DNA from 3 places in the Lentzea sp. genome. Region 2 is predicted to be linked to each of the others. Evidence: riboswitches for the same ligand, from Rfam matches in the RefSeq annotation. Region 2 holds a riboswitch; each other region holds the start of a gene.

Region 1 (10,519 bases), on a different contig from region 2:
GTCCGCCACCTCGTCGCGCAACGCGAGCGCGACCTGCCGTGCGGTGTCACCCTCCGGCTGGTCGTCGCGGACGAACGACCACGCCAGCATCGTCACCGGACCGGTCAGCATTCCCTTGACCGGACGCTCGGTCCGGCTCTGCGCGTACGTGGACCACTCCACGGTCATCGGCGCCAGGCGGGCCACGTCGCCGACGATCAGCGGCGGCCGCACGTAGCGCGTGCCGTAGGACTGCACCCAACCGTGTTGCGTGGCAAGGAATCCCGTGAGCTGCTCACCGAAGTACTGCACCATGTCGTTGCGTTCGGGCTCGCCGTGCACCAGCACGTCCAAACCGATCTTCTCCTGTTCGGCGATGACGGAACGGATCTCCGCGCGCATCGCCTCCAGGTAGGCGTCCTGGCCGAGGTCGCCCGCCCGCAGTGCCGCGCGGGCCTTGCGCAGTTCCTGCGTCTGCGGGAACGACCCGATCGTGGTCGTGGGCAGCTCGGGCAGGTTCAACCGCTCCCGCTGGGTCTTGCTCCGCACGCCGTACGTGCTCGCCCGGTGCAGGTCCGACTCGGTGACGGCGGCGACCCGTTCCCGCACTGCGGGCACCTTCACGACCGGGGAGGAGGCACGCGAGGCGAGCCGGGTCTTGTTGACGTGCACCACGGTGGCGATCGCGGACCGTCCCGCGGTCAGCCCGCGGCGCAACGTGACGATCTCGTCGAGCTTCTGCCGGGCGAACGCCAGCCAGCCGGCGATCTCGGAGTCGAGGCCGGCCTCCAGCGTCACGTCGAGCGGCACGTGCAACAGCGAGCAGGACGCGGCGACGTCCACGGTCCCGGCGAGCCCCAGCAGGGTGCCGAGGGTGCTCAGCGCGGCCGCGAGGTCGGCGGCCCAGATGTTGCGGCCGTTGACGACACCGGCGACCAGCCGCTTGTCCGGGATCCCGCCCACGGCCGCGAGCGCGTCGAGGTTCGCGGCGGCGTTGCCGGTGAAGTCGACCGCCAGACCTTCGACCGGCGCGGCGGCCAGCACCGGCAACGCGTCGCCGAGCCGGTCGAAGTACGACGCGACGAAGATCTTCGGCCGCACCTGCTCCGCGGCCAGCACCGCGTAGGTCTCGGCGACCCTGGCCAGCACGTCCGCCGGCTGGTCGGTCACGAGGACGGGCTCGTCGAGCTGGACCCACTCCGCACCGGCCTCGCGCAGCTGACGCAGCAGGTCCACGTACAGCGGCACGATCCGATCCAGCAGGTCGAGGGGCTGGAACCCATCCGTGCCCGTCGTGTCCTTGGCCAGCAACAGGAACGTGACCGGGCCGACGAGCACCGGACGGGTGGTGACGCCCTCGGCCTTCGCCTCGGCGAACTCGGTGAGGGGCTTGGTCGCGTCCAGGGTGAAGCGGGTGTCCGGCCCGAGTTCGGGCACGAGGTAGTGGTAGTTCGTGTCGAACCACTTCGTCATCTCCAGCGGCGCGGCGTCGGCCGTGCCGCGCGCCATCGCGAAGTAGCGGTCGAGCTGACCCGCGGGAGTCGTCGTGTCCGGCACAGCGGCGAGGTGGCGCTCGGGAACCGCACCGAGCATCCAGGCCGTGTCCAGCACGTGGTCGTAGAACGAGAAGTAGTTGCTCGGCACCTCGTCGACACCGGCCGCGCGCAGCTCCGCGAGACTCTGCTGCCGCAGCTCGCGAGCCGTGCCGAGCAGGGCATCGGCGTCGCCACGACCGGCCCAGTACGACTCGATCGCCTTCTTCAGCTGTCGTTGCGCACCCTGGCGCGGATAGCCGTACACGGTCGCGCGGCTGGTCGGAACGGTCTGGGTCACGGGGCTCTCCTTCGCGAGTCCACGTGGACCTGCGGAACGAGCGCGTGACAACCCACGACCGATGCCCGGCCGTGAACCGCCAACGACCCACCCGCGAGGTCTCGGCCTGCACCCACGGTCGTGGATGCACAGCGGGCAGGTCTTCGGACTCGTGGGCGGTCCGGCTCACGCCGGGTTCCTACTGGCCATCGCTTCCCAAACCCGGCTCGGGCTCAGTGCTCGCCTCTCGAAGAGGCTGATGGCGGTCGTTCCCACTCACCGCTGCGGGGCAGTCCCGGACTCTCACCGGGTTCCCTCTTGCCTCGGCCACCGCCATCGTGCTCACGGAGGCCGAACCAGCTGCACACCCACTGTAGCGGCACGGGGCCGCCTGATCACCAGGTGTCGTCCCGGCCTGGGAGAGCCGGAACCGACGCCACCCGCCCGTAGCGGTGTGCCGGACGGGCGCGCGGGTGAGGCCGGGTGGTGACGCTCTAACGTTGCCCTCAGGTTCATCCGGGACGATGTGCGGCAAAACCATCGACCGGAGGGGGACGGACCGGCGTGCGGATCATGATCGCGGACGACGAGGCGGCCATCCGCGAGTCCCTGGAACGGGTGTTGCAGGTCGAGGGGTACGACACCAGCACCGTCGCCAACGGGCTCGCCGTGCTCGACGGGATCGGTGACGACGCGCCGGATCTGCTGATCCTCGACGTGATGATGCCCCGCCTCGGCGGGGTGGAGACCTGCCGACGGTTGCGGGCGGCGGGCCGGGACCTGCCGGTGCTGATGCTGACCGCCCGCGACCAGGTGTCCGACCGGGTCGCGGGGCTGGACGCGGGCGCCGACGACTACCTGCCCAAGCCGTTCGCCACCGAGGAGCTGCTGGCCAGGGTCCGGGCCCTGCTGCGCCGCCGGGTGCCGGGTGACGACGAGTCGCCGGTCCTGGCGTTCGCCGACCTGCGGGTCGATCCCGACAGGTTCGAGGCGTGGCGGGGCGAGCGGCCGCTCCACCTGACGCGGACCGAGTTCTTCCTGCTGGAGGTCCTCGTGCGCAACGCGACCAGGGTGCTGACCCGGGGTGAGCTGTTCGAGGCGATCTGGGGCTTCGACATGAGCGTCACCTCCAACAACCTCCAGGTGTACGTGAGCTACCTGCGCCGCAAGATGGAGGCCGGGGGCGAGCCGCGGTTGATCCACACACGGCGCGGCCTCGGGTACACGGTGCGGGAGACCCCTCCGTGAGCAGGCGGTTGCCCCGGTGGTGGCGTCGGCAGTCCCTGCGGACCCGGCTGACGGTGATCGCGGCGACGGCCATCGCGGCCAGCGTGTTCCTGGCCTTCCAGGTGGCCAGCGAGCTGCTGGACGGGGAGCTGCGCACCACCGTGGAGGAGCAGCTGCGCGCCGACTCCCGCTTCCTGGCGGCGAACGCGGAGCGCGCCGGTCTGGCGCGGGTCGAGCTGCCGCCGTATCCCGGATCCGGCCGGCTGGTGCGGGTCGTCCTGCCCGACGGCTCGGTCCGGACGCCGGACGGCCAGCCCGCGCTGCCCCCGGTCAGCGAGCAAGCTGGGCGCGTGGCCCAGGGCGCGTCGGCCGACCTGATGGAGTCGCGCGACAGCGACGACGACGGCTACCTCGTCTACACGCTGCGGGCGGGCGGCGGTGCGGTCCAGGTGGCCCGCGCCGCCGACGACACGCCGATCAACGAGTTCGGGTTCGGCATGCTGCTGATCGGGCTGCTCTGCGTCGTCTGCGGCGCCTTCGTCGGGCGGGCCGTGGCACGGACCGGGCTGGCGCCGATCGACCGGCTGACCGCCGCCGCGGTCCGGGTCGCGCAGACCCGCGACCTCGACGCCGGCATCCCGGACGAGGGCGGCGGGGAGATCCGGCAGCTCATCCAGGCGATCAACGACATGCTCGCCGCGCTGCGGGACTCCCGGCTGGCCCAGCGGCTGCTCGCCGAGGACGCCGCCCACGAGCTCAAGACCCCGCTCACCAGCCTGCGCCTCAACATCGAGCTGCTGATCAAGCTCGACCGGCGCGGCACCCTGGACAGCGCACTGCCCTCGGCGAGCCGGACCCGGCTGCTCACCGACCTCGGTGCCCAGGTGGCCGAGCTGAGCACCCTCGCCGCCGAGCTGACCGACCTGGCGCGCGGTGACGTCACCGACGAGAACACCGAACTGCTCGACCTCGCCGACGTGGTGGTGGCCGCCGCGACCAGGGCGAGCTCCCGCGCACCCGACGTCGAGGTCGCGCTCGACGTGGACTCGGTGTGGGTGAGCGGGCGTCCCGCCGCGCTCCAGCGGGCCGTGCTCAACCTCGTCGACAACGCCGGCAAGTGGTCCCCCGCGGACCAGCCGATCCAGGTCCGGCTCCGCGCTCGGGGCGCGTCGGCGGTGCTGGAGGTCGACGACGCCGGGCCGGGCATCGACGCCGCCGACGTGCCGCGGGTGTTCGACCGCTTCTACCGCGCCGACAGCGCACGGGCGTTGCCGGGATCCGGTCTGGGGCTGTCGATCGTGCAGCGGGTCGTCGACGCCCACGGCGGCCGGGCCGGCGTCGCCCGTTCCTCCCGCGGTGGCGCGCTGCTGCGGGTCGAACTCCCGGCAGCTCCGGCCGCCGGGCCCGTGACGAAGATCCGGGCCGGGGACTGAGTCCTCGGCCCGGATCTTCGTCCGCAGTCACCGTTGCAGAGCGGGCTCCTCGTCGGCGACGAGCGGCTGTTGCACTGTCGGCAGCTCGTCCCCCGGCCGGGACAACCTGCTGGGCCACCACATCCGCCGGCCGATCAGCAGGGTGAGGGCGGGCACCAGGACCGACCGCACCAGCAGGGCGTCGAGCAGCACGCCGAAGGCGACCAGGAACCCGACCTCGATCAGCATCACCAGCGGGAGCGAGACGAGGACACCGAACGTGGCCGCGAGGACCAGGCCCGCCGAGGTGATCACACCACCGGTGGCGGACAGGGCCTTGAGCATGCCCTGCCGGGTGCCCAGGCGCACTGCCTCCTCCCGGGCCCGGCTGGCCAGGAAGATGTTGTAGTCGACGCCGAGCGCCACCAGGAACAGGAACGCCAGCAGCGGCACCGAGTAGTCGACGCCCTTGAACCCGAGGACCGTGTCGAAGACGAACACGCTGCCGCCGAAGGCCGCCGCGAACGAGACGACCACGGTGGCCATCAGGACCAGCGGGGCCACCACGGCGCGCAGCAGCAGCGCGAGGACGATCAGGACGACGACGAGCACCAGCGGGATCACCAGCTTCTCGTCGCGGCTGGTGGTCTCCTCGGTGTCGAGGTGCTCCGCGCTGGGTCCGCCGACGATCGCCTCCGCCCCGGTCACCGCGTGCACGGCGGTGCGCACCCGCTTGATCGTGTCGTACTCCGCAGCGGTGTCCGGCGCGTCCTTCGGGAACACCGAGATGTCGGCCCAGCCACCGCGGGTCTCCCCCGGAACGGCCACTGCCACACCCTGGACGCCCTTGACGACGTCGAGCACCCGCTCCTGTTGCGCCGGCCGCGTGAAGACCGTCATCGGCTGGCCGCCGAGCTCCGGGAAGTGCTGGCGCAGCACGGTGAAGCCGGTGACCGACTCCGGCGCGGACACGAACTGGTCCTGCTCGCGCAGTGCGCCGGTGTTGCCTGTCAGCCCGAGGGCGAACACGCCCAGCACCGCGAGCGAGCCGAGCGTCGCCAGCCACCGGCGGCGGCTGATGGCGGCGCCGAGGCGCACCCACAGTCCCGGCTTCTCCTGCACGGCCGCGCCGATCCGCGGAACGGCCGGCCAGAACACCCGCCTGCCGAGCACCACCAGCAACGCCGGGAACAGCGTCAGCATGGCCACCAGCGCGCACAGGATGCCGGCCGCGCCGATCGGGCCCAGGCCGCTGGTGCTGTTGAGGTCCGCGACGAGCAGGCAGAGCAGGCCCGCCACCACGGTGGCCGCGGACGCGACGATGGCCGGTGCCGCGCCGCGCAGTGCGTGGAGCATCGCGACCCGGACGTTCTCGTGGTGGTGCAACGCTTCCCGGTATCGAGCGATGAGCAGCAGCGCGTAGTCCGTGCCGACGCCGAACACCAGGATCGTCAGCAGCGCAGAGTTCTGGTCGTTGACCACGATGCCGAAGCCCTGGACGAGCAGGTAGACGGTGGCCATCGACGTCAGTGCGGCCGCGCCCACCGCCACCAGCGGGACGAGCCACAGCACCGGGCTGCGGTAGGTGATGATGAGCAGGAGCGTGACGACGACGAGGGTGGTGAGCAGGACCTGCAGGTCGATGCCGTCGAAGACGGCGTCCATGTCTCCCTCGACCGCGGCCGGGCCGGTCACGTCGAGCGCCAGGCCGGCGGGGCGGTCCTTCGCGGCGTCGCGCAACGGGCCGACGAGGGTCTCCGGTGCGCCGTAGGTCGCGCTCACGTCGAAGGTGAACATCATCGCCTTGCCGTCGCTGGAAGGTCTCGTCTGCGGGCCCTCGTCGTCCTCGCCGGCCGGAGTCACCGCCTTGGGCGGGTACTTCTTGGCGAGGGCGTCGTAGTGGCGCTGGACCGTCGCGCGGTCGGCGTCAGTCATGCCGTTGTCACGGTGATACACGAAGACGAACGTGTTGTCGTTCCCGCCGGGAAGACTGTCCTCCAGCACGGCGACCTTGGTGGACTCGGCGCCGGCCGGCAGGGTGTCCGCGGCCTTGTCGGTGGTGACGGAGCTCAGCTTTCCGCTCAACGGCGCCATGACGACCGTCAGCACCAGCCACAGGCCGATCACCAACCAGGGCACCCATCGGCCTGACGGCGCCTTCCCGGACAGCGCTGTGTTGACTGCCATTCACGAGCCTCCTGAACAAGTGGTCCTTCGCCTGTCTGGCGACGAATTCCTACCGAGCGAATCTGAAAGGACCGTTAAAGCGGTGCTCAGGCCGACCATTGGTCCTAAGAGGACGCCTCGGCGTAGTACCGGCGTACCGCCTCTCTCACGAAGATGACGACCGCGGTACGACGAAACGGAACGGAACCGGCCCTAGCGTTCAGGCCATGAGGAAACCTGACAGTCCACTGTGGAAGATCGGGACGGCCACCGTGGCGCTGGCGACGGCGTTCACCGTCGTCGCCTGCGGATCGAGCACCGGCACCGGTGCGGCTCCCGTCCCGCCCGGCCCGCACAACGCGCACGGCAACCAGCCTCCCGCTCCGACGCAGCCGCTGCGCGCCGGAGAGCGGTTCGTCGACCTGAAGATGGCCGAGGCCTACACGCCGGCACCGCCGGAGGGCGGCGGCACGGACGAGTACCGGTGCCAGGTGATCGATCCGGGCCTGACCAGGACGGCGTTCGTGACGGGGACCCAGGTCACGCCGGAGAACGTCGCCCTCGCGCACCACGCCATCGTGTACGCGGTGCCGCCGGGCGGCGCTGCCGCGGTGCGCGCGCATGACGCGAAGACCCCCGGGCTCGGCTGGCAGTGCTTCGGCGGGACCGGTGTGGCCGGTGCCGAAGTGGAAGAGGGGGACGCGACGTGGGTGGACACCTGGGCGCCCGGTGCCTCGGAGACGCTGTTCACCGAGGACGTCGGCTTCAAGCTGGAGCCGGGCAGCCTGATCGTCCTCCAGATGCACTACAACCTGCTCGCAAGCGACGGCAAGCCGGCCGGGTCGGACCGCTCGGCGGTGCGGCTGCGGCTGACGGACGGCTCCCCGCAGACCAGGGAGCTCGACACGTCGCCGCTCTCCGCGCCGACCGACCTGCCCTGCGCCGCCGACGAGTCGGGTCCGCTCTGCGACCGGGCGGCCTCGATCGCGGACGTGACGAAGCGGTTCGGGGAGGACACCGGCGGGATGGCGGACCGCCAGGTGCAGGAGTGCAACCAGGGCGGTGCGCCGAAGCCCGGTGACACCCAGACCTGTGATCACGAGGTGGATGAGCCGATGACGCTGTTCGCCGGGTTCGGGCACATGCACCTGCTCGGGCGGTCCATCAAGGTCGAGCTCAACCCCGGCACGCCGAACGCCAAGGTCGTCCTGGACGTGCCGCAGTTCGACTTCGACAACCAGCGGCTGCTGAAGCTGCCGTCACCGGTGGACGTCAACCCAGGAGACAAGCTGCGGGTGACGTGCACGCACGACGCGAAGCTGCGCAAACAGCTGCCGCAGCTGAGCAAGCTTCCGCCGCGCTACGTGGTGTGGGGCGACGGCACCAGCGACGAGATGTGCACGGGCATCATGACCGTCTCACCTCGCAAGTCCTGACGTGAGGGACGACCACGCACTACTGCCGCTGCGCGCGTTTCTCGGTGGCACGTTCGTCTACGCCGGTGTCTCGAAGCTCCTCGACACGCAGTTCCTGGACGGCAGCTCTCCACTCGGTGTCCACGCGCAGATGGTGAACGCCGCCGCGACCTCCCCGATCGGCCCGCTGGTGTCGCTGGCCGCCGACCACGCGACCGTCGCCGGGCTGGCGATCGCCTTCGGGGAGGTCGCGGTCGGACTCGCCACCCTGCTCGGGCTGTTCACCCGGCTCGCCGCGCTCGGCGGCGTCCTGCTCTCCCTCAGCTTCTTCCTGGCGGTGAGCTGGACGACCCGGCCGTACTACCTCGGGGCCGACATCGTGTTCCTCTTCGCCTGGACGCCTTTGCTGATCACGGGCGACGCCGGGGCGTGGTCGCTGGGCACCCGGCTGCACGGCAAGGCACAGGACGGCGTCGGGCGGCGCACCTTGCTGCGCAACGGTGTGATCGCGGGGGCGGTGGCCGCCGTCGGAGTGTCCGCGGGCAGCGTGCTGGCGCTGTCCCGGCGCCCATCCGCTCCGCCCGCAGAGCCGGTGAGCCACGGCCCGGTGATCGCTGCCGTCGACGACGTCGCGGTCGGTTCGTCGAAGAGCTTCACCACACCGGACGGCAAGCCCGCCCACCTGCTGCGGCCGGCACCGGACACCTTCCTGGCGTACAACGCCGCCTGCACCCATCAGGGTTGCCCGGTCTCGTACGTCGGTCCGGGGTTCCGGTGTCCCTGCCACGGCGCCACCTACGACGAGAACGGACGGGTGACCGGAGGGCCGGCACCCGCACCGCTGGTCAAGATCCCGGTCAAGGTCGTCGAGGGTCAGGTGGTACTCGCCTGATCTTCGGAGCTTCGGCGGACCTGCCGGGTGAGCCTCAGTTCGCAGGCGAGGATGACGGCCTGGATCCGGTCCCGTGCGCCGATCTTGGCGAGGACCCGCCCGACGTGGGTCTTCACCGTGGACTCCGAGAGCGTGAACCGACGCGCGATCTCACCGTTGGTGAGGCCGTGGCCGACCGCGACGAGCACCTCGCGCTCGCGGCCGGTCAGCGAGGCCAGCCGGGGGTCGTCCCACGCGGATCCGCAGAGGTCGTCGAGCCGGTCGGCGACCGTGTCGAGCAGCCGCCGGGTCAGCGCGGGCGCGATGACCGCGTCCCCGGCGGCGACGGCCCGGATGCCGGCGAGCAGCTCCTCCGGGCGGGTGTCCTCGAGCAGGAAACCGCTTGCCCCGGCCCGCAGCACGGCGAACGCCTGCCGGTCCACGTCGGACGTCGTCAGCACGAGGACCCGCGACCGCCCGCCGGCGGCGACGATGCGCCGGGTGGCCTCGACCCCGTCGACACCCGGCGTGCGGGTGTCCATCAGCACCACGTCGGGACGCAGCTCGGTGGTCCGCCGGACGGCCTCGGCGCCGTTGCGGGCCTCGCCGACGACCTCGGTGTCGGGGGTGCCCTCCAGCAGCACGCGATACCCGAAGCGTTGCAGCGGCTGGGCGTCCACCACGAGCACGGAGATCATGAGCGACTGCCTTTCGGGGCGCGTGAACGGTCCAGCCGCCGTTCCGCGTGGAGCCGGCGACGCCCCTTTTCCTACCGAGCGGACCTGAGACGACCGTTAAAACGGTGCTCAGGCCCGGTGTGCCTAGCGCGACTGCAGCGCGTCCAGAGCCACGGCCTGGGCGATCACGAGCCGGCGGTCGACACCCGGATCGCGCACGACGACCAGGTAGTGGTCGCGCAGCCAGGTCTTCTTGTCGACGCTGAACACCGGAGTACCGTTCTCCGCCACGAAGTCGAAGTGGTACCGCATGGGGAACGGCGCGTCGCCGACGACCGGGATCCACTGCCACAGCCGGCGGAAGCCCGCCAGGAACCTGTTGCGCTCGGCGCCCGTCGCCGTGCCCCAGCCCGGCTGCTCGACGTGCCACGTCGAGCGCAGCAGGGACTTGGCGAAGTCCTTGCGGAACAGGCCGATCGGCCGCCCGTTCGCGTCGGTGACGTCGTAGCCGCTGCCCAGGTCGAGCACCTTGCGGGCGTTGAACTCGAACAGCACCGCGTTCTTCGACGAGTCGGTGTAGATCGTGATCCTTTCCTTGATCTTCAACCGCTTCTGCTCCGCGAAGCCGACCAGCTGCCCCGGCCGGCCGTTGTCGTCGGCGAAGACCTCGTAGCGGTTGACCATGAACGTGACCTTCTGGTGCACGTGCAGGGCTTGCAGGTTCTGCAGACTCACATCTCACCTTTCCGAGAAGACCGGACCACGGTTTCAGCGTCGCATGCGGGACTACCCGCGGTGGCGGCGTTCAGGCCACTTCCTCCAACTGCCTGTCGTCGGCGGTCTTGGCCTGCTTGCGGCGGCGCAGCACGACGATCGCGCCGACCACCGCCGCGACGCCCAGCACGACCCACATCGCCCCGTTGAAGACGGACTCGACGTACTTCGCCGAGGCGCCTGCGG
Region 2 (10,519 bases):
GAACTGCAACGCCCACGCGGCCTTGTCCGTGATGGACGGGATCTCCCGGTACATGTTGAACAGCTCGCCCTCGTCCAGCCCGAGCGAGGTGCAGATGTACTGGAACGTGTGGGTGTGCACGGCCTCCTCGAAGGCCTGGCGGAGAAGGTACTGGCGGCACTCGGGGTTGGTGAGGTGCCGGTAGACCGCGAGCACGATGTTGTTGGCCACCAACGACTCGCTGGTCGCGAAGAAGCCGAGGTTCCGCTTGATCATGCGGCGTTCCTCGTCGGTCAGCCCGTCGGCGGACTTCCACAGGCCGATGTCGGCCTGCATCGAGACCTCGGTCGGCATCCAGTGGTTGTTGCAGCCGTTGAGGTACTTGTCCCACGCCCAGTGGTACTTGAGCGGCAGCAGCTGGTTGACGTCGGCCCGGCAGTTGATCATCGCCTTGTCGTCGACGGAGACCCGTCCGGCACCGGCTTCGATGTTCGTGGTCACTGGCAGGCCTCGCAGTCCGGGTCGGTGATCGAGCAGCTGGGATCGGTGACGGTGACGGGCGAGACGGCGTTGAGCTTGCCGTCGGTGCCCCGCAACGTGGACTTCTCCACGTGGGTCGCGCTCTGCGTGCGCAGGTAGTACGTCGTCTTCAGCCCGCGCACCCACGCCAGCTGGTACAGCTCGTCGAGCTTGCGGCCGCTCGGCTCGGCCAGGTACAGGTTGAGCGACTGCGCTTGGTCGATCCACTTCTGCCGGCGGCTGCCCGCCTCGACCAGCCACGCGCTGTCGACCTCGAACGCCGTGGCGTACAACGCCTTCAGGTGCGGCGGCACCCGGTCGATCGCGCCGAGGCTGCCGTCGTGCAGCTTGAGGTCCGAGATCATCCGCTCGTCCCAGAGCCCCCGCTGCTTGAGCGCCCGCACCAGGTCGGGGTTGGTGACGGTGAAGTCGCCGGACATGTTCGACTTCACGTACAGGTTGCGGTACAGCGGCTCGATCGACTGGTTCACGCCGGTGATGTTCGCGATCGTCGCGGTCGGCGCGATGGCCATGACGTTGGAGTTGCGCATGCCGCGCTCGACCTTCTCGCGCACGGCGTCCCAGTCCAAGGTGGACTCGCGGTTCACTTCGAGCTCGCCGGCGCCGCGGTTGCGCGCGAGGATCTCGACGGAGTCGATCGGCAGAACCCCTCGGCTCCACAACGACCCGTCGAACGACGCGTACGCGCCGCGTTCGCGGGCGAGGTCGGCGCTGGCGGTGATCGCGTGGTAGCTGATCTCCTCCATGCTGCGGTCGGCGAACTCCACGGCCTCCTGCGACGCCATCGGCGTGCCGAGCGTGAACAGCGCGTCCTGGAAACCCATCAGCCCCAGGCCGATGGGCCGGTGCCGCAGGTTGGAGTTCCTGGCCTCCGGGATCGTGTAGTAGTTCACGTCGATGACGTTGTCGAGCATCCGCACGGCCGTCCGCACGGTCTTCGCGAGCCGCGCGTGGTCGATGCCGTCCGCGGTGACGTGCCGGGCGAGGTTGACGCTGCCCAGGTTGCAGACGGCGACCTCGTCGACCGTGGTGTTGAGCGTGATCTCGGTGCACAGGTTGCTGGAGTGCACGACACCGCTGTGCTGCTGCGGCGACCGCAGGTTGCACGGGTCCTTGAACGTGATCCACGGGTGCCCGGTCTCGAACAGCATCGTCAGCATGCGCCGCCACAGGTCGACGGCGGGCAGACGCCGGAAGACCTTGATCTCGCCGTTGTCCGCTCTCTCCTCGTAGGCGCGGTACTTCTCGGCGAACTCGTCACCGAACGCGTCGTGCAGGTCCGGCACCTCGTCGGGGGAGAAGAGCGTCCACCGCCCGCCGGCGCGGACCCGGCGCAGGAACTCGTCCGGCACCCAGTTCGCGGTGTTCATGTCGTGGGTGCGGCGGCGCTCGTCGCCGGTGTTCTTGCGCAGGTCGAGGAACTCCTCGACGTCGATGTGCCAGGTCTCCAGGTAGGCGCAGACCGCGCCCTTGCGTTTCCCTCCCTGGTTCACGGCCACGGCCGTGTCGTTCGCGATCTTCAGGAACGGCACCACGCCCTGCGACTTGCCGTTGGTCCCCTTGATGTGCGCGCCGATCCCGCGCACCGGGGTCCAGTCGTTGCCCAGCCCGCCGGCGAACTTCGACAGCAGCGCGTTGTTGCTGATGCCGTGGAAGATGCCCGCGAGGTCGTCGTCCACGGTGGTCAGGAAGCACGACGACAGCTGCGGCCGTGTGGTGCCCGAGTTGAACAGCGTCGGCGTCGAGCACATGAAGTCGAACGACGACAGCAGCTCGTAGAACTCGATCGCGCGGGCGTCGCGGTCGTCCTCCTGCAGCGCGAGGCCCATCGCGACGCGCATGAAGAACGCCTGCGGCAGCTCGTAGCGGCGGCCGTCGTGGTGCAGGAAGTAGCGGTCGTACAGGGTCTGCATGCCCAGGAACTGGAAGTTCAGGTCGCGTGACGCGTCCAGGGCGGCGCCCAGGCGGGCCAGGTCGAAGCCGGCGAGCCGCGGGTCGAGCTGGTCCAGGCCGATGCCGTGGTGGACGAACGAGGCGAAGTACGACGGGTAGCGTTCGGTCATCTCGGCGTGCGTCAGCGGGACGCCGCAGGCCTCGGCGCGCAGCTTGTCCAGCAGCAGCCGGGCGCTGACGGAGGAGTAGTCCGGGTCCTGTTCGACCATCGTGCGGGCGGCCATGATCGGCGCCAGCGCCAGTTCGGCGTCGGTGATGCCGTCGTAGAGGTTGCGCTTGGTCTCGGCCAGGACTGCCTCCGCCGAGGCGTTGGGCAGGTCGGCACACGCTTCGTGGACGACCTCGGACAGTCGATCCAGCGCTGGTGGGCGGTCGGGCACGCTCTCTCCTCGCGAGCAAGCCCGAGGAAACGCGTGCGCGCACCAGCGGACGCGCGCCACCGGTGCACACAGCCGCCCTCCCTCGGGGCACCGTGTGGTGCGCGCAGGCTTGCGCGCACACCGGTGGCAGGTCTTCGGACTCGTGGGCGCCGGGCACGCTCCTACCGGCCGTCGCTTCCCAGGGCGGACCCCAGTGCTTCGTTGACGGCTTTCGTTCCCACTCACCGCTGCGGGGCAGTCCCGGACTTCCACCGGGTTCCCTCTTGCCTCACTCGCCCGGTGCTCCGGGCCGGTGAACCACCAGCGCGGCAGATACTACATGTGGTGGTGGCTGCTTGATCACCACCCAACATGCGCGCGTCACGCTCCGGCGATCAGCACCACTCCGAGGACGGTCATCACGGCGGCGATCACGCCGTCCAGCACCCGCCACGCGCGGGGCCTCGCGAACAGCGGGCTGAGCAGGCGCGCGCCGAACCCGAGCGCGACGAACCAGGTGACGCTCGCGGTGACCGCGCCGATCCCGAAGAGCCACCGGCCGGCCGCGATCGAGCCGAGGAGCAGCAGCGTGTCGAGGTAGACGTGCGGGTTGAGCCACGTCAGCGCGAGCGCGGTGAGCACGGGGCGGCCCGACGCCTCGCCGGAGGCGGTCAGCGCGGACGGCCGCAACGCCCGCCGCGCGGCGAGGAAACCGTAGCCCAGCAGGAAGATCCCGCCCACGACCGCGGCGGCGGTGATCACGGACGGCCACCTGCGGACGATCGCCCCGAACCCGGCGACGCCCACCGCGACGAGGATCGCGTCCGAGACGGCGCACACGGCGACCACCTTCGCCACGGCCTGGCGCCGGAGTCCTTGGCGCAGCACGAAAGCGTTCTGCGCGCCGATCGCGACGATGAGGGTCATCATGGTGCCGAAGCCGAGGAACAGGTCAGTCACCCCTCCGACGGTATTCACGCGTTCTTGATGAGACCAGCTAAAGATTCTTACGTAGCATTAGCGCTCGTGATGGATCTCGACCTGGTGCGCACGCTGCTCGCGGTCGTCGACGCGGGCACGTTCGACGCGGCAGCCACCGCGCTGCACGTCACGCCTTCCGCTGTCTCGCAACGGATCAAGGCTCTGGAGCAGCGCACCGGCCGGGTGCTGCTCGTGCGCGCCCGGCCGGTCCGGCTCACCCCGTCCGGCGAGGTGCTGGTCCGCTACGGCCGGCAGCTGCTCGCCCTCGACCAGGACCTCGACGCGGCGCTCGGCGAGGACGCCGTCGTGCGCGTGCCGATCGCGGTGAACGCCGACTCGCTCGCCACGTGGTTCCTGCCCGCGCTGCAACGGGTCCCGCCGGAGCCGAGGATCTCGTTCGACCTCCACCGCGAGGACCAGGACCACACGACGGCGTTGCTGCGCCAGGGCCTGGTGATGGCGGCGGTGACGTCGTCGCGGGAACCCGTTGCGGGCTGCGAGGTCCGCCGGCTCGGCCACATCCGGTACGCGGCGATGGCCACGCGGTCCTTTGTGGACCGTTACGAGGACGGGCCGCTCAAGTCGTGGCTGCCGCGGGCGCCGGTGGTCGTGTTCGACCGCAACGACGACCTGCAGGACCGGTTCGTGCGCACGCTGACCCGCGGCCGCGGCGCGTCCGACCACCGCCACTACGTGCCGTCGTCCGAGGTGTACGTGCGGGCGATCGTCGCGGGCCTGGGCTGGGGGATGGTGCCACCGCAGCAGCTGCAGGACGGCCTGGTCGACCTCGCGCCGGGCCGGACGGTGTCCGTGCCGCTGTACTGGCAGCAGTGGAAGCTCGACTCGCCGGCGCTCAACGCAGTGGCCCGCGCGGTCGAGGAAGAAGCGGCCGTAGCGCTCGAATAGGAGTTATCGTCTCGGGCCATGACCGGTGAAGCGATGAACCTCGACGGGAAGACCGCGGTCATCTACGGCGGCGCGGGCAGCATCGGCGGCGCCATCGCCGCGGCGTTCGCGGCGGCGGGGGCCGAGGTGCACCTCGCGGGGCGGACCGAGGCGACGCTCAAGGCCAGAGCCGAGCAGCTCGGTGCGCGGTACGCCGTGGTCGACGCCCTCGACGAGCGGGCCGTGGACGAGCACGCCGCCACGTTCGAGCGCCTGGACATCTCCGTCAACGTCACGACCGACAACGACGTCCAGGGCACGCCGATGGTCGAGATGAGCGTCGAGGACTACCTCAGCCCCGTCGTCTCGGCCGTCCGGTCGAAGTTCCTCACCGCCAGGGCGGCCGCACGCCACATGACCAGGCAGAAGTCCGGCGTCATCCTGTTCTTCGGCGGCACCGGCGACCCCTCCGCGCACCGGGAGTGGCAGCTCGGCGGGCTGCTCGCCGCGTTCGACGCGGTCGAGTCGATGCGCCGCCAGCTCGCCGTGGAGCTCGGGCCGCACGGCGTCCGCGTCGTCACGTTGCAGACGGCGGGCGTGCCCGAGTCCGTCCCGGAGGACTTCCGCGGCGTGGTCGAGCCGGACATGCTCCGCCGGTCACCGCTGAACAGGGTGGCGACGCTGGAGGACGTCGGCAGGGCGGCGCTGTTCGCGGCGTCGGACTGGGGCCGCACGATCACGGGCGCGCAGGTCAACATCACCTGCGGGAGCGTCCTGGGCTGAGCGGTTCCTGTCGGTTCCCTGAATGCCGGAACCCCTCGCCCGCACGCGAGCGTTGACCGTTATGTGCTGATTCCTCGACTCGCCGCCGCCGGCGGTTCACTCGCCGTCGTCGCCACGGTGGCCATGGTCGGGCTGCTCGACCTGAACGTCGGGCCGCTGCGCCGCACGATCAGCGAGTACGCGCTGGGCGAGCACCGGCTGGTCTTCGACGTGGCCGTGCTGCTCCTCGCGTTCGGCTCGCTCGCGATCCTGACGGCGCTCGTCCACCGCGGGCTGGCCCGGTGGCGGTCGCCGGGGTCGGTGGCGCTCGTGCTGTGGTCGGTGGGCCTGCTGCTCGTGGTGGCGTTCCCGAAGACGAACTGGGCGATGGGCACCAACGAGATGAGCGGCAGCATCCACCGGTTCGGGAGCATGCTCGCGTTCGTGAGCCTGCCGATCGCGGTCATCGCGCTCGCGCGGCCGTGGCTACGGCACGCCGTGTGGGGGCGACACGCCAGGTGGACGATGGCGTCCGGTTTGTTGAGCGTTGTCGCGTTCATGCCGATCCTGTACGCCATTGCGGTGGGCATGACGTCCGGCGTTCGGTGGTGGCGCGTGTTCCCGTTGGGCTACACCGAGAGGATCTTGCTCGTGGCCGAGGTCGGCGCCGTGCTGGTCGTCGGGCTGTGGGCCATCGCGGCCAGTAGGGTTGCGCCATGGCGAGTTGGGGAGACCTCGCGGATTACGTCCGCGCCGAGTACGACGTCATCCACGACGACGGCGAAGAGCTGAGGATCCTCTTCACCTTCGGGGACGTGGACGAGGGCGACGACGAACGCACGCAGGTCGTGATCGTCGTCAGGGAAGTGCTCGACAAGATGCACGAGTGGGTGCAGATCGCCTCCCCGTGCGGGCTGGCCTCGCAGGTGGACCTCCGCGCGGTGCTGGAGGAGGTCGGCAACTCCACGGTCGCGTGCGGTCTCGCGATCATGGGGGAGCACGTGGTCGTGCGGCACTCGCTGCCGTTGGCCGACCTGGACATCCACGAGTTCACCGACCCGCTCCAGCTGCTCGCCGGCACGGCGGACACGCTGGAGGAGCAGTTCTGGGGAGGCGACGGCTACTGAGGTCCCCCACGACCCGATCCGGCCGGACCGTGTCGTGGGACTCAGTCGACGACCCGTCGTGGAACCTAGGTTAGGCTCTCCTAACGTGAGAGCGATGACGGTGCAGGTTCGGGCCGGGCTGGGCGTCGGACGCCTGGCCGCGGCCATGGAGTCCCTGGTGGAACTGCATCCCGAGCTGTGCCGCTCCGGCTTCGCCCACCACGAGGTCACCGACCCCGTCACCGCCACCCCCGCGGCCCTCGCGGAGGCGGAGGCGGGCCTCGACCTGCAGGCCGGCGTGCTGATGCACGTCGTGTGGCTCGACGCCGGACCGCGGCGGTCCGGGCGGATGGTCCTGGTGCTGCACGACATCGTGGCCGACCGGCTGCCGCTGGTCCTGCCGTGGCTGGTGCGGGCCTGGAAGCAGCCCGCACTCGTCAGCTGACGCGCCGCGCCACGAACACGAGCTCCCGGCCGGGCCGGTCAGGGGCGTCGCGGACGTCCACGACCTCGAACCCGCTCGTCCTGAGGCTCTTCTCGATCTCGGGACCCGAGCGGAACCGCAGGGTCGAGTCCGAGGTGACCACCGTGCCGTCCGGGAACCGGTAGTTGTGGCGCAGCGAGACGAACGGCAGGCTCACGTTCAGCAGCTCAAGCTGTTCGCGGACCCCGCTGCGCACCCGTGGCTGCACCCGCGACCAGTCCTCCCACGCCCGCCGCTCCGGCCGCCGCGTCTCGAACACGAGGTGCCCGCCGGGGCGCAGCGCGGCGTGCACACCCCGCAGGGTCGCCTCCCAGTCGTCGCCGAGGAACACCTGCGCGACGTTCCCCGTCATCGTCGCGAGGTCGACCTGGAGCTCGGGCAGGGTCGTCGCGTCACCGTGGATCCAGGTGACCCTGGCGTCCTTGGCGCGGGCGATCTGCAGCGACGCCAGCGCCGGGTCCACGCCGACGACCGACCGCCCGGTGGAGGCCAGCAACGTCGCGAGGCACCCGGTGCCGCAGCCGACGTCGAGGACGGACCGGGCACCCACCTCGTCCGCCAGCGCGAGGTACAGGTCCAGGTCGTCCCGCGGCCCGTCGAACGCGTCGTACAGCTTCGCGAGCCGGGAGTCGGCGAAGATCGCGTCAGGCATTCCACGTCCCCGGCCACATCCCTGGTCCGACGACGAACGGCATCAGCAACTCGATCACCTCTCGGTCTGGTCTTCCGTTGAGCTCTTCCTCGGCCACCCGGCGTGCGATCCCCGCCAGGAAGTCGGCGACCTGCACCCGTGCGTCGTGCTGCGAGTCGACCAGCGTCAGGCTCCGCAGCCGGGGCGCCAGCTTCTTCAGCTGCCGGATGCGTGCGTCGGTCAGCGACAACTGTTGATCGTGCACGATCGACACCGGGCCGCTCCACTGGGTCACCGCACGCAGGATCGCCGGGAACAACGGGTCGAGCGCCCCGCGCGGCCCACGAGCCCGCAGCAGGTCGTTGTACAGCTCCAACGGCCCGCTCACCGCGCCGAACTCCGCCCGCACCCGCGCGGCCAGGAACCGCCGCTTGTCCACGAGCTGCACGCGCGCCCTGCCGGCGAGCGGGCCGTCCGGCCCGAGGAACCACAGCAGCACCCACCGGTTCTTGCGGCGCAGCAGGTGGTTCGCCTTGTACTCCAGCGCCGGTGACCTGATCATCTCGCGCAGCGACGCGACGCACGCGGACGCCTCCTCGCGCGTGAAGCTGACGCCGGCGTGCGCGAAGACCGAGGTGACGCCGCCGACGAGCTTCTCGCCCTCGGACCCAGACTCGTCGCAGGCGATCTCCATCAGGCCCTGAGGATGCCTCACCCGGCTTGGTACGGTCGCGCGAATTTCCCGGCACGGGCAGGGGCCGGTGCGCGAACCGCACCGGCCCCTGCTGTCTGTTCAGGTGTTCGGGCGCCCGCGGACGGCCCACGGGTCGACCCGGCTGATCACCCGGTGACCGGCCAGGTGTGCACGGGCTCGTTGGCGTGCATCAGATCCACGTAGGTCCGCAGCATGGTCCGCAACGCGTCCGAACGGTCCATGTGCGAGTGGTCATAGTGCCGGTGGAACTCCCGGGCCTGCCAGGTGGCCCCGTTGACGCCGGAGAGGCACCGCTGCTCGATCACCCCGAGCAGCCGGTCGCGTTCGGCCGAGTCGACACCCCACCGGATCAACCCCTCGTGCGCGAGGGGGAGGAGCCGCCGCAACACCAGCTCCACCACCGGCACGGTCCCGACCCCAGGCCAGTACATCTGCGCGTCCATCCCGTTCCGGGAGGCGGCGTTGAAGTTCTCCTCGGCGGCCTGGAAGCTCATCTGGGACCACAGCGGACGCTCGTCCTCGGCCAACGCCCGCACCAGCCCGAAGTACAACGCCGCGTTGGCGAGCGTGTCGACGATGGTCGGACCGGCGGGCAGCACCCGGTTTTCGACGCGGAGGTGCGGCTTGTCGCGCACCACGTCGTACACGGGCCGGTTCCACCGGTAGATGGTGCCGTTGTGCAGCTTCAGCTCGCTCAGCGAGGGCGTGTCGCCCTTGTCGAGCACGGCGAGCGGGTCCTCCTCGTCGGTGATGGGCAGCAGGGCGGGGAAGTAGCGGACGTTCTCCTCGAACAGGTCGAAGATCGAGTTGATCCACCGCTCGCCGAACCACACGCGCGGGCGCACGCCCTGGGCCTTCAGCTCGTCGCCGCGGGTGTCGGTCGCCTGCTGGAACAGCGCGATGCGGGTCTCGCGCCACAGCTCCTTGCCGAGGAAGAACGGCGAGTTCGCGCCGACCGCCACCTGCACGCCCGCGATGGCCTGGGCGGCGTTCCAGTAGGCGGGGAACTGCTCCGGCGACACCTGCAGGTGCAGCTGCGTGCTGGTGCAGGCCGCCTCGGGCACGATCGAGCTGGACGTGAGGTGCAGGCGTTCGACGCCGTCGATGTTGATCTGCAGGTCCTCGCCGCGCGCGGCCAGCACCTGCTCGTTGAGCAGGGCGTAGCGCGGGTTGCCGGAGAGCAGGTCGGGGGAGATGTCACCGGGGCGCAGCGTGGGCAGGATGCCGTTGATGACCATGTGGGCGCCGACCTCGCGCGCCTTCTCCTCCGCGGAGTTCAGGCTGCGGCGGACGGTCTCCTCGAACGACGTGATGCCGCCGCCCGCGAGGCGGCGCGGGGCCACGTTGATCTCGATGTTCCACTGGCCCAGCTCGGTCACGAAGTCGGGGTCGTCGATGACCTTCAGCGCCTCGTGGTTCTTCATCGCCGGGTCGCCGCGCTCGTCGATGAGGTTGATCTCGATCTCGAGACCGGTCATCGGCCGCTCGAAGTCGAACCGCGCCTCCCGCAGCATGCGCGCGAACACGTCGAGGCACCGGCGCACCTTGGTGCGGTACCGCGTGCGGTCCTCGCGCGTGAACTCGTGCTTCGCGACGTCCTCGCCCATGGTGGCCTCCCGGCGGTCGAGGGCTAAGCCCACCACTCCTTACCCCGGTTGATCAAGCCTGACACCCTGGACTTCCGGCCTGGGCGTCAGGCGGGCACCGCGATGGCCGTCACCAGGACGTCGCCCTGCACCAGCCAGCGGCCGTCGAACCCGGCGACCGGGCTGTCGGGCAGCAGGATGCGGGAGTGGAACGTGCCGTCGGCGGCCAGCGTGATGTCGGCGTCCTCGAAGCCCAGCCACCGCCGCGTCACCGGGAACCAGGCCTTGTAGGTCGACTCCTTCGCGCTGAAGAGCAACCGGTCCCAGCAGATCTTCGGGTCCTCTGCGGTCAGCCGCGGCATCCGGTCGAGCTCCGCCCGCACCGCGATCGCGTCCAGCACGCCCTCCGGCGCGGGCGCGTGCGGTTCGGCGTCGATCCCGATGGTCCGGAAGTCGGTGACGCGCGCGAGGGCAGCGGCCCGGTAGCCGGCGCAGTGCGTGAGGCTGCCGACGAGCCCCTCCGGCCACTGCGGCTCGC
Region 3 (10,519 bases), on a different contig from region 2:
AGCGGGCCCGCGGCCTGCGCCCCGGCGGCCAGGCCATCGACGTGCGCGGCCCGGCACTGGAGGTCATCGAGCGCATGGGCCTCGGCGAGCGGCTGAGGTCGTTCAGCACGAACATGCGCGGCATGAACGTCGTCGACGCCGAAGGCAACGAGCTGTTCAGCTCCACCACCCGCACCATCAGCGGCGGCGACCTGTCGAGCCCCGACGTCGAGCTGCTCCGCGACGACCTGGCCGGGATGCTCTTCGACGCGGTCGAGGGCGTCGAGTACCTCTTCGACGACACGATCACCGCGATCGACGGCACCCGCGTCACCTTCGAGAAGGCCGCCCCGCGCGACTTCGACGTGGTCGTCGGCGCCGACGGCCTGCACTCCAACGTCCGCCGCCTGGTTTTCGGCCCCGAAGAGCGGTTCATCAGCCACCTCGGCGTCAACCTCGCCGTGTTCACCGCACCGAACTTCCTCGGGCTCGACCACTGGCAGACTTTCCAGCAGGGGGACGTGGTCGGCGGCGGCATCATGAGCGCCCGCTCCAACGCGGAATGCCGTGTGTACATGGGATTCAACGGCGTCACGTCGTTCGACCACCGCGACGTCGAGGCGCAGCGCCGCCTGCTGGCCGAGAAGTTCGAGGGTGCCGGCTGGGCGTGGCCGACCGCGCTCAAGCACATGTGGGAGGCGCCGGACTTCCACTTCGACTCGATGAGCCAGATCCGCATGGACAGCTGGTCGCGCGGCAACGTCGTGCTGCTCGGCGACGCGGGCTACTGCGGTTCCCCGCTGTCCGGGCAGGGCACCAGCATGGCGCTGGTCGGCGCGTACGTGCTGGCCGGCGAGCTGGCCAAGGACCCGACGACCGCCTTCGAGCGCTACGAGGAGGTCCTGCGGCCGTACGTGACGGCCAACCAGGACATGGCCTTGCGCAACCAGGAGAGCGGCGGCGCGCCGATCCCGGAGTTCGACGAGATCGTGAACAGCCTCATTCTTCCCCACTACTGAACAGGTTCCCGACGGCGGCGGCGAGGTCCTCTCGCGGGAGCTCGGTGCGGGTGAAGCGGACGACCGCGGTGATCCCCTTCGCGCTGAGGTGCCGGAGGTCCTCGAAGTCGAGCCCGGCCAGTGCGGCGGCGACCTCCGGGTCGTCGCCGTAGTCGGCGTCCTTCCACGGTTCCGCCGAACCGAGCAGCGCGCCGTCCCTGGCGAACGACAGCCGCCGGTCGGAGTTGACGTTCCAGAACAGGCTGGCGGCGCTCCCGTTGCGGGACAGTCGCTTCAGCACCTCGGGCCCGGAGCCGACCCAGTTGTCGAGCTCCAGGACCACGGTCCCGCCGTCGATCTCGACGGCGAGCGAGTCCTCCTCGAAGTCGCCGACCACGTCGTCGACGCCGAGGCCGGTCACGACCGTGACGGTCGCCGCGTCGCCGAGCAGTGCGGGCAGCCACCGCAGCGCCGCCTCCGGTGCGGTCCTGGGCGCGGGCTCGGGTTCGCCGCGCAGCCGGTGACCGACCCGGTCCGTCTTCTTGAGCACGAGCGGGTCCGCGTGAGGTGCCGGCCAGATCAGCAGTTCGTGGCGTTCTTCGTCGTCACCGTCCCGGCCGCGGGCGTGCGCCCGGACCCGGAACTCCCCCGGCCAGGGCGGCAGAGCACCGCGGCCGAGCCGGGCGTCGCCCTTCACCGCGGTGAAGCTGACCTCGGCCACCTCGTCCCAGATCGAGGTCATCGGCTCGCCCGGTTCGTCGAGCGCCACCCGCACGAACACCGGGACGCTGCCCTCCCGGACCCCCGTGCGCACGGCGAAACCGGTGTCGACCGCGGAGACGAGTCCCGTCACCGAGAAGTCCGTGCCGGGAAAGCCCGGCTCTTCCACGAACACGAACTCGTGGTCGAACACCGGCACGTTGGTCTGCCAGTACGAGCCCTTGTACTCGGCGCGCCGCTTCTCCAGCATCGCCCGGGCGTACGCGGGAGGCTTCCCGATCGACGGCAGCAGCAGCGCGGTCACCCCGATCGCGATGCCGATGATCGCCACCGGATCGGTGGAGGTCGGTGTGCCGACAGCGCGCAGGACGGCCGCCGACACCGCCACGGCCAGTGCGAGGTGTGCCGCTCCGTGCTGGGCGGCGATCGCCGCCTCGTCACCGCTCGCCCCGCTCAGGTCGAGCAGTCCCGTCATCGACCGCACGTGGTCGGTGACCAGTTCGATCGCCCCGGGATGTGCCGCCGCCACGAACGCGACCGGCCTCCTCAGCGCGCTTTCGCGGCCGAGCGACACGAACCCGAAGGTCCCGTTGCCGGGTGGGCGCAGACCGGCCACCACGTCCGCGGGCGCGTGCAGGGGCAGCGCGGCGACGCCCAGTTCCAGTGCGCCCAGCAACCGTTCCGCGGCCAGACCGGGAAACGCGTCGAGTGCTTGCTGCGCGGCAGTTCCGTGCTGCGGACCACGTCGCTCCCGCGGTTGGTACCGGCCCAGCTCCGCCGCCGGCTCCGGCGGGATCAGCGCCTCGATCGACGCCACCGCAGCCAGGACCGACTCCTCGAACTCCCCCATGCCGCCGATTGTCGCAGCCGATGGCCCGGCTCACAGCCATTTGACTCGGGTAGGCCGAACCCGCACGATCCAGGGGACAACAGCATCCGCACGCCGCGGGGGAAGCCGGTGGAACTCCGGCACTGACCCGCAACGGTGAAAGTCCGACTGCCCGTGGCGCGCGGCAGCTCCACTCACCCGTCGAGGACAGCGGGACAGGGAGGCGTAGTGATCAGGAAGTCCGCGCTGGTCGCGGTCATCGCGGCCGCGCTGGTGGCGACACCGCAGGCGCAGGCCGCCGAGGTGTCGCCGAGCACGTGGCTGGCAGGCCAGTTCGCCGGGGGCGACCGGCTGCTGAGGTTCCCCAACGACCCGGCGTCCGGTGATCCCGGACTCACCGCCGACGGCATCTACGCGCTGGCCGCGGCCAAGGCCGGCAAGTCGACCGCGACGAAGGCCGCCGCGTGGCTGGCCGCGTCGCCGCAGCTGGAGACGTTCGTCGGGGACGGCGACGCCGAGTCGTACGTCGGTGGTCTCACGAAGCTCGCGCTCGTCGCGCAGACGCTGGGCACGGACCCGGCGGAGTTCGGCGGGGTCGACCTGCTGGACCGGCTCGGCGCGCTGCAGGAGCCCTCGGGGAGGTTCCGCGACCGGACCGACCCGTCGTTCGACCAGACCAACGCGTTCACGCAGGCGTTGGCGATCATCGTGCTGAAGCGCGCCGGTCAGGACGTCGCGAAGCCGGTGGCGTTCCAGGCCGCGGCGCAGTGCCCGGACGGCGGTTTCCCCATCGTGTTCGGCGAAGCGGTCTGCAAGTCCGATGTGGACGGAACCGCGCAGGTGCTCCAGGCGCTGCTCGCGGCGGGGGAGAAGACCGCGTCCGCCAAGGCCCTCGACTGGCTCGTGGCGCAGCAGCAGGCCGACGGCGGGTTCCAGGCGATGACGCCGCCCACGAACGCCAACACCACCGGTCTCGCGGTGGGCGCGCTGGTCGCCGGCGGTCGCACCGCCGCGGCGGACAAGGCCGTGGCGTTCCTGAAGACGTTGCAGGTCGGATGTGCCGCGCCCGAGGCTCAGCGGGGTGCGATCGCGTTCGACGGCAACGGTTTCGACGCCGGAACGGTCGTGCGCTCGACCGTGCAGGGCATGCTCGGGCTCGCGCGGGTGAGCCTCGCCGAGGTGTCGGCGTCGTCCGCCACGGCCGGCGTGCCCGCGATCGACTGCACCACCACGCCTCCGTCGTCCACGACCCCCGAACCCACCGTCCCTGCACCGGCCGGTCCCGAGGCGCCGGTCACCCAGCCGGTCGCCCCGCCGCTCGCCGCCACCGGTCCGGACCAGGCCGTCCCGCTGACGCTGGCCGGTTCGTTCGCGGTGCTCGCCGGCGCCGTGCTCCTCGTCGTCTCCCGTCGTCGGAAGGGTGGTGCGTGATGCGCCGCGTCCTCGCTGTCCTCGCCCTGCTGGCGAGCACGTTCGTCGTCACGTCCCCCGCCTCCGCCGACGCTTGCGCGGGCGTGAAGGTCGTCGTGGACTTCTCCGCGTTCGGCGGTGGCGTCCAGACCGGGTGTGCCGCAGGTGATCCGGCCACCGGACTGACCGCGCTGACCGGCGCGGGCTTCACCTACTCGTTCGTGCCGCGCCAGCCCGGTTTCGTCTGCCGCGTCAACGCGCTGCCGAACCCGTGCACCGCGCCGACCACCAGCGCGTACTGGTCGTACTGGCACGGCACGCCCGGCGGCACCTGGACCTACAGCACCTCGGGCGCGGGCAGCCACGACCCGGCGCCGGGCACGGTCGAGGGCTGGGCGTTCGGCCCCGGCACCGCTCCGGGCGCCACTCCGTGAGGAGGCTCTTCTTCGCGCTGGCACTGGTGATCGCACTCGCACCGGTGCCGGCACGGGCCGCGGGCTGCGACGGCGTGACCGTCGTCGTCGACTTCCGCGGCCTCGGGGGCGGCGTCCAGCAGGGCTGCGCGCCGGGCAGTCCCGGCTCTGGGGTCGCGGCGCTGACCGCGGCCGGGTTCGGCTACACCTACGCGTCGCGCCAGCCCGGGTTCGTCTGCCGCATCAACGCCAAACCGGGCACGGACGCGGACAAGTGCGTCAACGCGTCCCCCGCCACGGCCTACTGGTCGTACTGGCACGCACCGGCCGGGGGCGCCTGGTCGTACAGCAACCAGGGCGCCGCGACGTTCGTGCCGTCCCGCGGAACCGTGGAGGGCTGGGCGTTCGGGGCGGGGGAGCAGCCGGGCATCGCACCACCCGCGGCTCCGGCACCGCAGCCGCCCGCGCCTCCGCAGGTCCCCGCACCCCCGCCGCCTCCTGCCGGGCAGCCGCCCGTGCAGCAACCACCGGCGGTCACCACGACCACCACGACCGTTGCACCGCCGGTTTCTTCCTCTGCGGCAACCACTTCCGCGTCGACGTCCACGACGTCTTCGTCGTCGGCGGCGGAGACGTCGGCCGTCGCTGACCGCAGCACGCCTGTGGCGCAGGAGAAGTCCGGCTCGGGCCGGCTCTGGACGGTGCTCGGCGTACTGGTGATCGTCGCGCTCGCTGTCACCGGACTGCTCGTCGCACGGCGCCGGCGCGGCGCGGAAGAGTGAGGCTGCACTCCGGCGCGTGGTGGCTCTGGGCCCTCGGCCTGGCCACCGCCGCCAGCCGCACCACCAACCCTTTGGTGCTGGGCCTGGTCCTGGCCGTCGCGGGCGTGGTCGTCGTGACGTGCCGGGCGCCCACGCCGTGGGCCGGGACCTACGGCGTGTTCCTCAGGTTCGGCCTGCTGGTCATCGGCCTGCGGGTGGTGCTGCACGTGTTCCTCGGCGGCATCGCGGGCCCGACGGTCCTGTTCACGCTGCCGCAGATCCCGCTACCGGACTGGGCGCGGGGCATCCGCGTCGGCGGCCCGGTCAGCGCGGAGGGCCTGGTCTTCGCGCTGTACCAGGGACTGCTCCTCGCGACGATCCTCGGCTGCGTCGGCGCCGCCAACGCCCTCGCCAACCCGAAACGCCTGCTCCGCTCGCTCCCGGCCGCGCTGTACGAGGTGAGCGTCGCCGTCGTGGTGGCGCTCACCGTCGCACCGCAGCTGGTCGCGTCCGCGCGGTCGGTGCGGCGGGCACGGCAACTGCGCGGCGACACCGCCCGCGGCGCGCGAGCGATCCGCACGATGCTGGTGCCGGTGCTGGAGGACGCACTCGACCGGTCGCTGGTGCTGGCGGCGTCCATGGACTCGCGCGGTTACGGCCGCACGGCGGGCATCTCGCGCAGGGATCGCGCGCTGACCGGGACGTTGGTGCTGGCCGGCCTGTTCGGGTTCTGCATCGGCACGTACGGGCTGCTCTCCGACGCCTACACCGGCTGGCCGCTGCTCGCGGTCGGCGGTGTGCTGGCCGTCGCGGGTCTGCGGGTCGGCGCACGGCGGGTGCCGCGCACGCGTTACCGCCCGGACCGGTGGACGCCACGAGCGATCGGCGTGGCGTTGAGCGGCGTGACGGGCGCGGTCGTGCTGGTGTTCTCGGGAGATCCGGCGCTGTCGCCGTCGACGGTGCCGCTGGCCGCACCGGAACTGCCGCTGCTTCCGGCGCTCGGCGTGCTGGTGGCGTTGGCACCGCTCGTGTTGGTGGGGGAGACATGATCCAGTTCGAGAACGTCACGATCACCTACGCCGGCGAGCCGGTGCTGCGGGACATCTCCGTGGAGATCCCCGAAGGCGAGCTGTGCCTGGTCGTCGGCCGCACCGGTTCCGGCAAGTCGACGTTGCTGCGGGCGGTCAACGGACTCGTCCCGCACTTCAGCGGCGGCACCCTCGCCGGACGCGTCCTGGTCGGCGGCCGCGACACCGCGCACTTCCCGCCGCGCGAACTGGCCGACGTGGTCGGGTTCGTCGGCCAGGACCCGGTCGCGGGCTTCGTCGCGGACAACGTGGAGGACGAGCTCGCGTACTCGATGGAGTCCCTGGGCCTGTCGAACGACGTGATGCGCAAGCGCGTCGAGGAGACCCTCGACCTGCTTGGCCTCGCGGCACTCCGCGACCGTCCACTCGCGACGTTGTCCGGCGGCCAGCAGCAACGGGTCGCGATCGGCGCGGCCCTCACCGCGCACCCGAACGTCCTCGTCCTCGACGAACCCACCTCGGCCCTCGACCCCGGCGCCGCCGAGGACGTTCTCGCTGCCGTGCAACGACTCGTGCACGACCTCGGCATGACCGTGGTGATCGCCGAGCACCGCCTGGAGCGTGTCGCGCAGTACGCCGACCGCGCTCTCCTCCTCCCGCAGGGCACGATCGGCGGCGTCGGCGAGGTGCTCGCGGAAGCACCGGTCGCGCCACCCGTCGTGCGGCTCGCACAAGTGGCGGGGTGGTCGCCGGTGCCGGTCTCGGTCCGCGACGCACGCCGGGTCGCGGCACCGCTGCGCGCGAAGCTCACCGAACCCGCGGCCGAGGCACCTCCGGCCGTCGAGCCGTTGCTGGCGGTCAAGGACGTCGTGGTCCGGTACGGCGACGTCCAGGCCGTGCGCGGGGTCTCGCTCGCCGTCGGCGCCGGCGAACGGGTCGCGGTGATGGGCCGCAACGGTTCCGGCAAGTCGTCGCTGCTCTGGGCGGTGCAGGGCAGCGGAAAGCGCACGTCCGGCACGGTCGGCGTCAACGGCACCGACCCGAAGGCGGTGAAGCCCGCCGAACGCCGCAGGACCGTCGCGCTGGTTCCGCAGCAGCCGTCCGACCTGCTCTACCTGGAGACCGTCGCGGAGGAGTGCGCGCAGGCCGACCAGGAGACCGGCCACCCGTCCGGTATCTGCCGAGAGCTGCTCGACGGCCTGGCGAACGTCCCGCAGGACGCGCACCCGCGCGATCTCTCCGAAGGCCAGCGGCTGGCGCTCGTGCTCGCCGTCATGCTCACCGGCGCACCGGACGTGCTGCTGCTCGACGAACCGACGCGCGGACTCGACTACCCGGCCAAAGAAGCGCTCGCCGCGACGCTGAAGAGCCTCGGCAGCGCGATCGTCCTCGCCACGCACGACGTGGAGTTCGTCGCCGAGTACGCGACGAGAGTGGTCGTGATGGCCGAGGGCGAGGTAGTCGCGGACGGACCGGCGCGCGAGGTCGTCACGTCGTCGCCGATCTTCGCGCCGCAGGTCAGCAAGGTCCTCGGCCCGTGGCTGACGGTCGCCGACGTCGAGGCGGCCCTGTGATCGCGGTCCGCGCGAGGTCCGCGGTCGCCCTGGCGGTGTCCGGGGTGATCGGCCTGGCGGCGTTCACGTGGCCGCTGTTCGTGGCGCCGTCGAGCGACGTCGCGCACGGCGGCGACGCGCTGTGGACGTTCGCGCTGCTGTTGCCGCTGGTGCTCGCCGTGGTGCTGGCGGAGCTCAGCGACAAGGGCATGGACTCCAGGGCGATCGCGATGCTCGGCGTGCTGTCCGCCCTCGGCGCGGCGATCCGGCCGCTCGGCGCAGGCACCGCGGGCATCGAGACGATCTTCTTCCTGATGGTGCTGGGCGGCAGGGTGTTCGGGCCGGGCTTCGGGTTCGTGCTGGGCAACACGACGTTGTTCGCCTCGGCCCTGCTCACCGGCGGCGTCGGGCCGTGGCTGCCGTACCAGATGCTCGGCGCCGCCTGGGTCGCGCTCGGCGCGGGGCTGCTGCCGCGGTGGCGAGGCAGGGCCGAGATCGCGCTGCTCGCCGCCTACGGCGTGGTCAGCTCGCTGGTCTACGGGTTCCTGCTCAACCTGTCGTTCTGGCCGTTCGCGGTCGGCGAGGGCACGTCGGTGAGCTTCGACCCGGACGCGCCGGCGGGCGCGAACCTCGTGAAGCTGGCGGCGTTCACGCTCGCCACCTCGCTCGGGTGGGACCTCGGCCGGGCCGTGACGACCGCGCTGCTGGTCGTGGTGACGGGTCCGGTGCTGCTGCGCACGCTGCGGCGGGCGTCCAGGAAGGCGTCCTTCCTTCCGGGGTAATTGGCCCAGACCATTGACGGCGAACGGCAGGGGTGGCCAGGCTGGTCAGCGGGTCGCCGCCCCCGACTCGTGAAGGAGGAGTCGTGAGAACTCGCGTTCTCGCCGTGGTCGTCGCCGTGACCGCCGCGCTCTCCGTGAGCGCGCAGTCGCAGGCCGCGGAGCCGCTGCAGAGCCTGGTCCCGGTGCCCGTCTCGGTCCAGGCCAGATCCGGCGTCACGCACACCCTGACGACCGGCACCAAGATCTACACCGCCCCGGCCGCACGGGACGCGGGGAACTTCCTGGCGGGCGTGCTGCGACCGTCCACGGGCTTCCCGCTGCCCGTCTCCGACACGACCGGCACATCGTCCGACGGCATCTCGCTGCTGCTCTCGGGCGCGCCGGCGACCGTCGGTCAGCAGGGCTACCAGCTCGACGTGGCCGCGAGCTCGATCGTGCTGCGCGCGAACACCTCCGAAGGCCTGTTCGCGGGCGTCCAGACGTTGCGGCAACTCCTGCCCGCGGCCGTCGAGAGCACGACCGCGCAACCCGGTCCGTGGACCGTGCCGGGTGCGTTGGTCGTCGACTACCCGCGGTTCTCCTACAGGGCGTCGATGCTCGACGTGGCCCGCCACTTCCACCCCGTCGCGTCGGTGAAGCGGTACATCGACCAGCTGGCGCTCTACAAGATCAACTACTTCCACCTGCACCTGAGCGACGACCAGGGCTGGCGGATCCAGGTCGACAGCTGGCCGCGCCTCACCACGTACGGCGGCAGCACGCAGGTCGGCGGCGGTGCCGGCGGCTACTTCACCAAGGCGCAGTACAGCGAGATCGTGCAGTACGCGGCCGCGCGCAAGATCACGGTGATCCCCGAGATCGACCTGCCCGGCCACACCAACGCCGCCCTCGCCTCGTACGCGGAGCTCAACTGCGACGGCCGGGCCCCGGCGCTGCGCACGGACACCGAGGTCGGCTACTCCTCGCTGTGCGTGAACAAGGAGATCACGTACCAGTTCGTCGACGACGTGGTGCGCGAGATCGCCGCTCTCACGCCCGGCCCGTACTTCCACCTCGGCGGCGACGAGGCGCACTCGACCTCCGAGGCGGACTACCAGACGTTCATGACCCGCGTGCTGCCGATCGTGAAGAAGTACGGCAAGACCGCGGTCGGCTGGCACGAGTTCGTCAAGACCACGACCGACACCACCGCGATCCCGCAGTACTGGGGCACCACGACGTCCAACGCGGTGGTGCAGGCAGCGGCGGCGCGTGGCAACAAGGTCATCATGTCGCCCGCCAACAAGGCGTACATCGACCAGAAGTACAACTCCAGCACGCCGCTGGGCCTGTCGTGGGCCGGTCTCATCGAGGTCCAGGACGCCTACAACTGGAACCCCGGCACGCACCTGAGCGGCGTCTTCGAGTCGTCGGTGTTCGGCGTCGAAGCTCCACTGTGGACGGAAACGCTGGTGACCTCGCGCGACATCGAGTTCATGGCGTTCCCGCGGCTCGCCGGGCACGCCGAGCTCGGCTGGTCGCCGTGGTCGACGCACAACTGGGACCAGTTCAAGGTGCGCCTGGGCAACCAGGCCCCGCGCTGGACGACCATGGGCATCAACTTCTACCGGTCGCCGCAGGTGCCGTGGGACACCGGCGGCCCGCCGCCCGGCCCGTGCGCGCAGCCCGCGTGGGAGCGCTCGAAGGTCTACAACGGCGGCGACGCGGTCTCGCACGGCGGCCACAGGTGGACCGCGAAGTGGTGGACGCAGGGCGAGGAGCCCGGCACCACCGGCCAGTGGGGCGTCTGGCGCGACGACGGCGTTTGCTGAGCCGTTCGGGGTACTCGCGGGTCATGACTGATCCAGAAGTGGCCGAGGAGTTCGCGGAAGAGGCGGGTGTCGACCCCACGCCCCAGGAGGTCGACGAGTACCGCGAGATGACGGAACCGGGCGAGTGGCGCGCCGACGAGAAGATGGGGCCCGGCGGCGCGCCACCACCACAGGACGGGGACGACCCGACCGGGGGCTCCGGCGCGTGAACTAGAAGGGGACGGGCGAATATCGC

The links. Region 2 has a riboswitch for cobalamin ahead of VF330_RS10800 (ribonucleoside-diphosphate reductase subunit alpha). Riboswitches for the same ligand answer to the same signal wherever they lie in the genome.
Region 1: another riboswitch for cobalamin. It lies ahead of metE (5-methyltetrahydropteroyltriglutamate--homocysteine S-methyltransferase); the one in region 2 lies ahead of VF330_RS10800 (ribonucleoside-diphosphate reductase subunit alpha).
Region 3: another riboswitch for cobalamin. It lies ahead of VF330_RS31850 (LPXTG cell wall anchor domain-containing protein); the one in region 2 lies ahead of VF330_RS10800 (ribonucleoside-diphosphate reductase subunit alpha).

What each region holds. Positions count from the first base shown of each region.
Region 1 covers NZ_DASVFL010000209.1:8,659-19,177, reverse strand. Annotated here, with positions in the region: gene metE (5-methyltetrahydropteroyltriglutamate--homocysteine S-methyltransferase) at 1-1,812, opposite strand, end outside; cobalamin riboswitch at 1,930-2,167, opposite strand; gene VF330_RS23145 (response regulator transcription factor) at 2,356-3,039, shown strand; gene VF330_RS23140 (HAMP domain-containing sensor histidine kinase) at 3,036-4,451, shown strand; gene VF330_RS23135 (MMPL family transporter) at 4,479-6,617, opposite strand; gene VF330_RS23130 (hypothetical protein) at 6,824-8,032, shown strand; gene VF330_RS23125 (Rieske 2Fe-2S domain-containing protein) at 8,034-8,903, shown strand; gene VF330_RS23120 (response regulator transcription factor) at 8,885-9,580, opposite strand; gene VF330_RS23115 (hypothetical protein) at 9,704-10,294, opposite strand; gene VF330_RS23110 (DedA family protein) at 10,365-10,519, opposite strand, start outside.
Region 2 covers NZ_DASVFL010000083.1:7,275-17,793, reverse strand. Annotated here, with positions in the region: gene VF330_RS10805 (ribonucleotide-diphosphate reductase subunit beta) at 1-516, opposite strand, end outside; gene VF330_RS10800 (ribonucleoside-diphosphate reductase subunit alpha) at 477-2,852, opposite strand; cobalamin riboswitch at 2,961-3,169, opposite strand; gene VF330_RS10795 (LysE/ArgO family amino acid transporter) at 3,213-3,761, opposite strand; gene VF330_RS10790 (LysR family transcriptional regulator ArgP) at 3,861-4,718, shown strand; gene VF330_RS10785 (SDR family oxidoreductase) at 4,737-5,480, shown strand; gene VF330_RS10780 (DUF998 domain-containing protein) at 5,544-6,251, shown strand; gene VF330_RS10775 (hypothetical protein) at 6,176-6,586, shown strand; gene VF330_RS10770 (hypothetical protein) at 6,681-7,010, shown strand; gene VF330_RS10765 (class I SAM-dependent methyltransferase) at 7,003-7,701, opposite strand; gene VF330_RS10760 (DUF3800 domain-containing protein) at 7,694-8,395, opposite strand; gene VF330_RS10755 (glutamate--cysteine ligase) at 8,521-10,002, opposite strand; gene VF330_RS10750 (4'-phosphopantetheinyl transferase family protein) at 10,089-10,519, opposite strand, start outside.
Region 3 covers NZ_DASVFL010000302.1:16,880-27,398, reverse strand. Annotated here, with positions in the region: gene VF330_RS31860 (FAD-dependent monooxygenase) at 1-998, shown strand, start outside; gene VF330_RS31855 (DUF6461 domain-containing protein) at 979-2,547, opposite strand; adenosylcobalamin-variant (AdoCbl-variant) riboswitch at 2,637-2,708, shown strand; gene VF330_RS31850 (LPXTG cell wall anchor domain-containing protein) at 2,755-3,957, shown strand; gene VF330_RS31845 (hypothetical protein) at 3,957-4,370, shown strand; gene VF330_RS31840 (hypothetical protein) at 4,367-5,131, shown strand; gene VF330_RS31835 (energy-coupling factor transporter transmembrane protein EcfT) at 5,128-6,159, shown strand; gene VF330_RS31830 (ABC transporter ATP-binding protein) at 6,156-7,712, shown strand; gene VF330_RS31825 (ECF transporter S component) at 7,709-8,473, shown strand; gene VF330_RS31820 (family 20 glycosylhydrolase) at 8,578-10,284, shown strand; gene VF330_RS31815 (hypothetical protein) at 10,308-10,493, shown strand.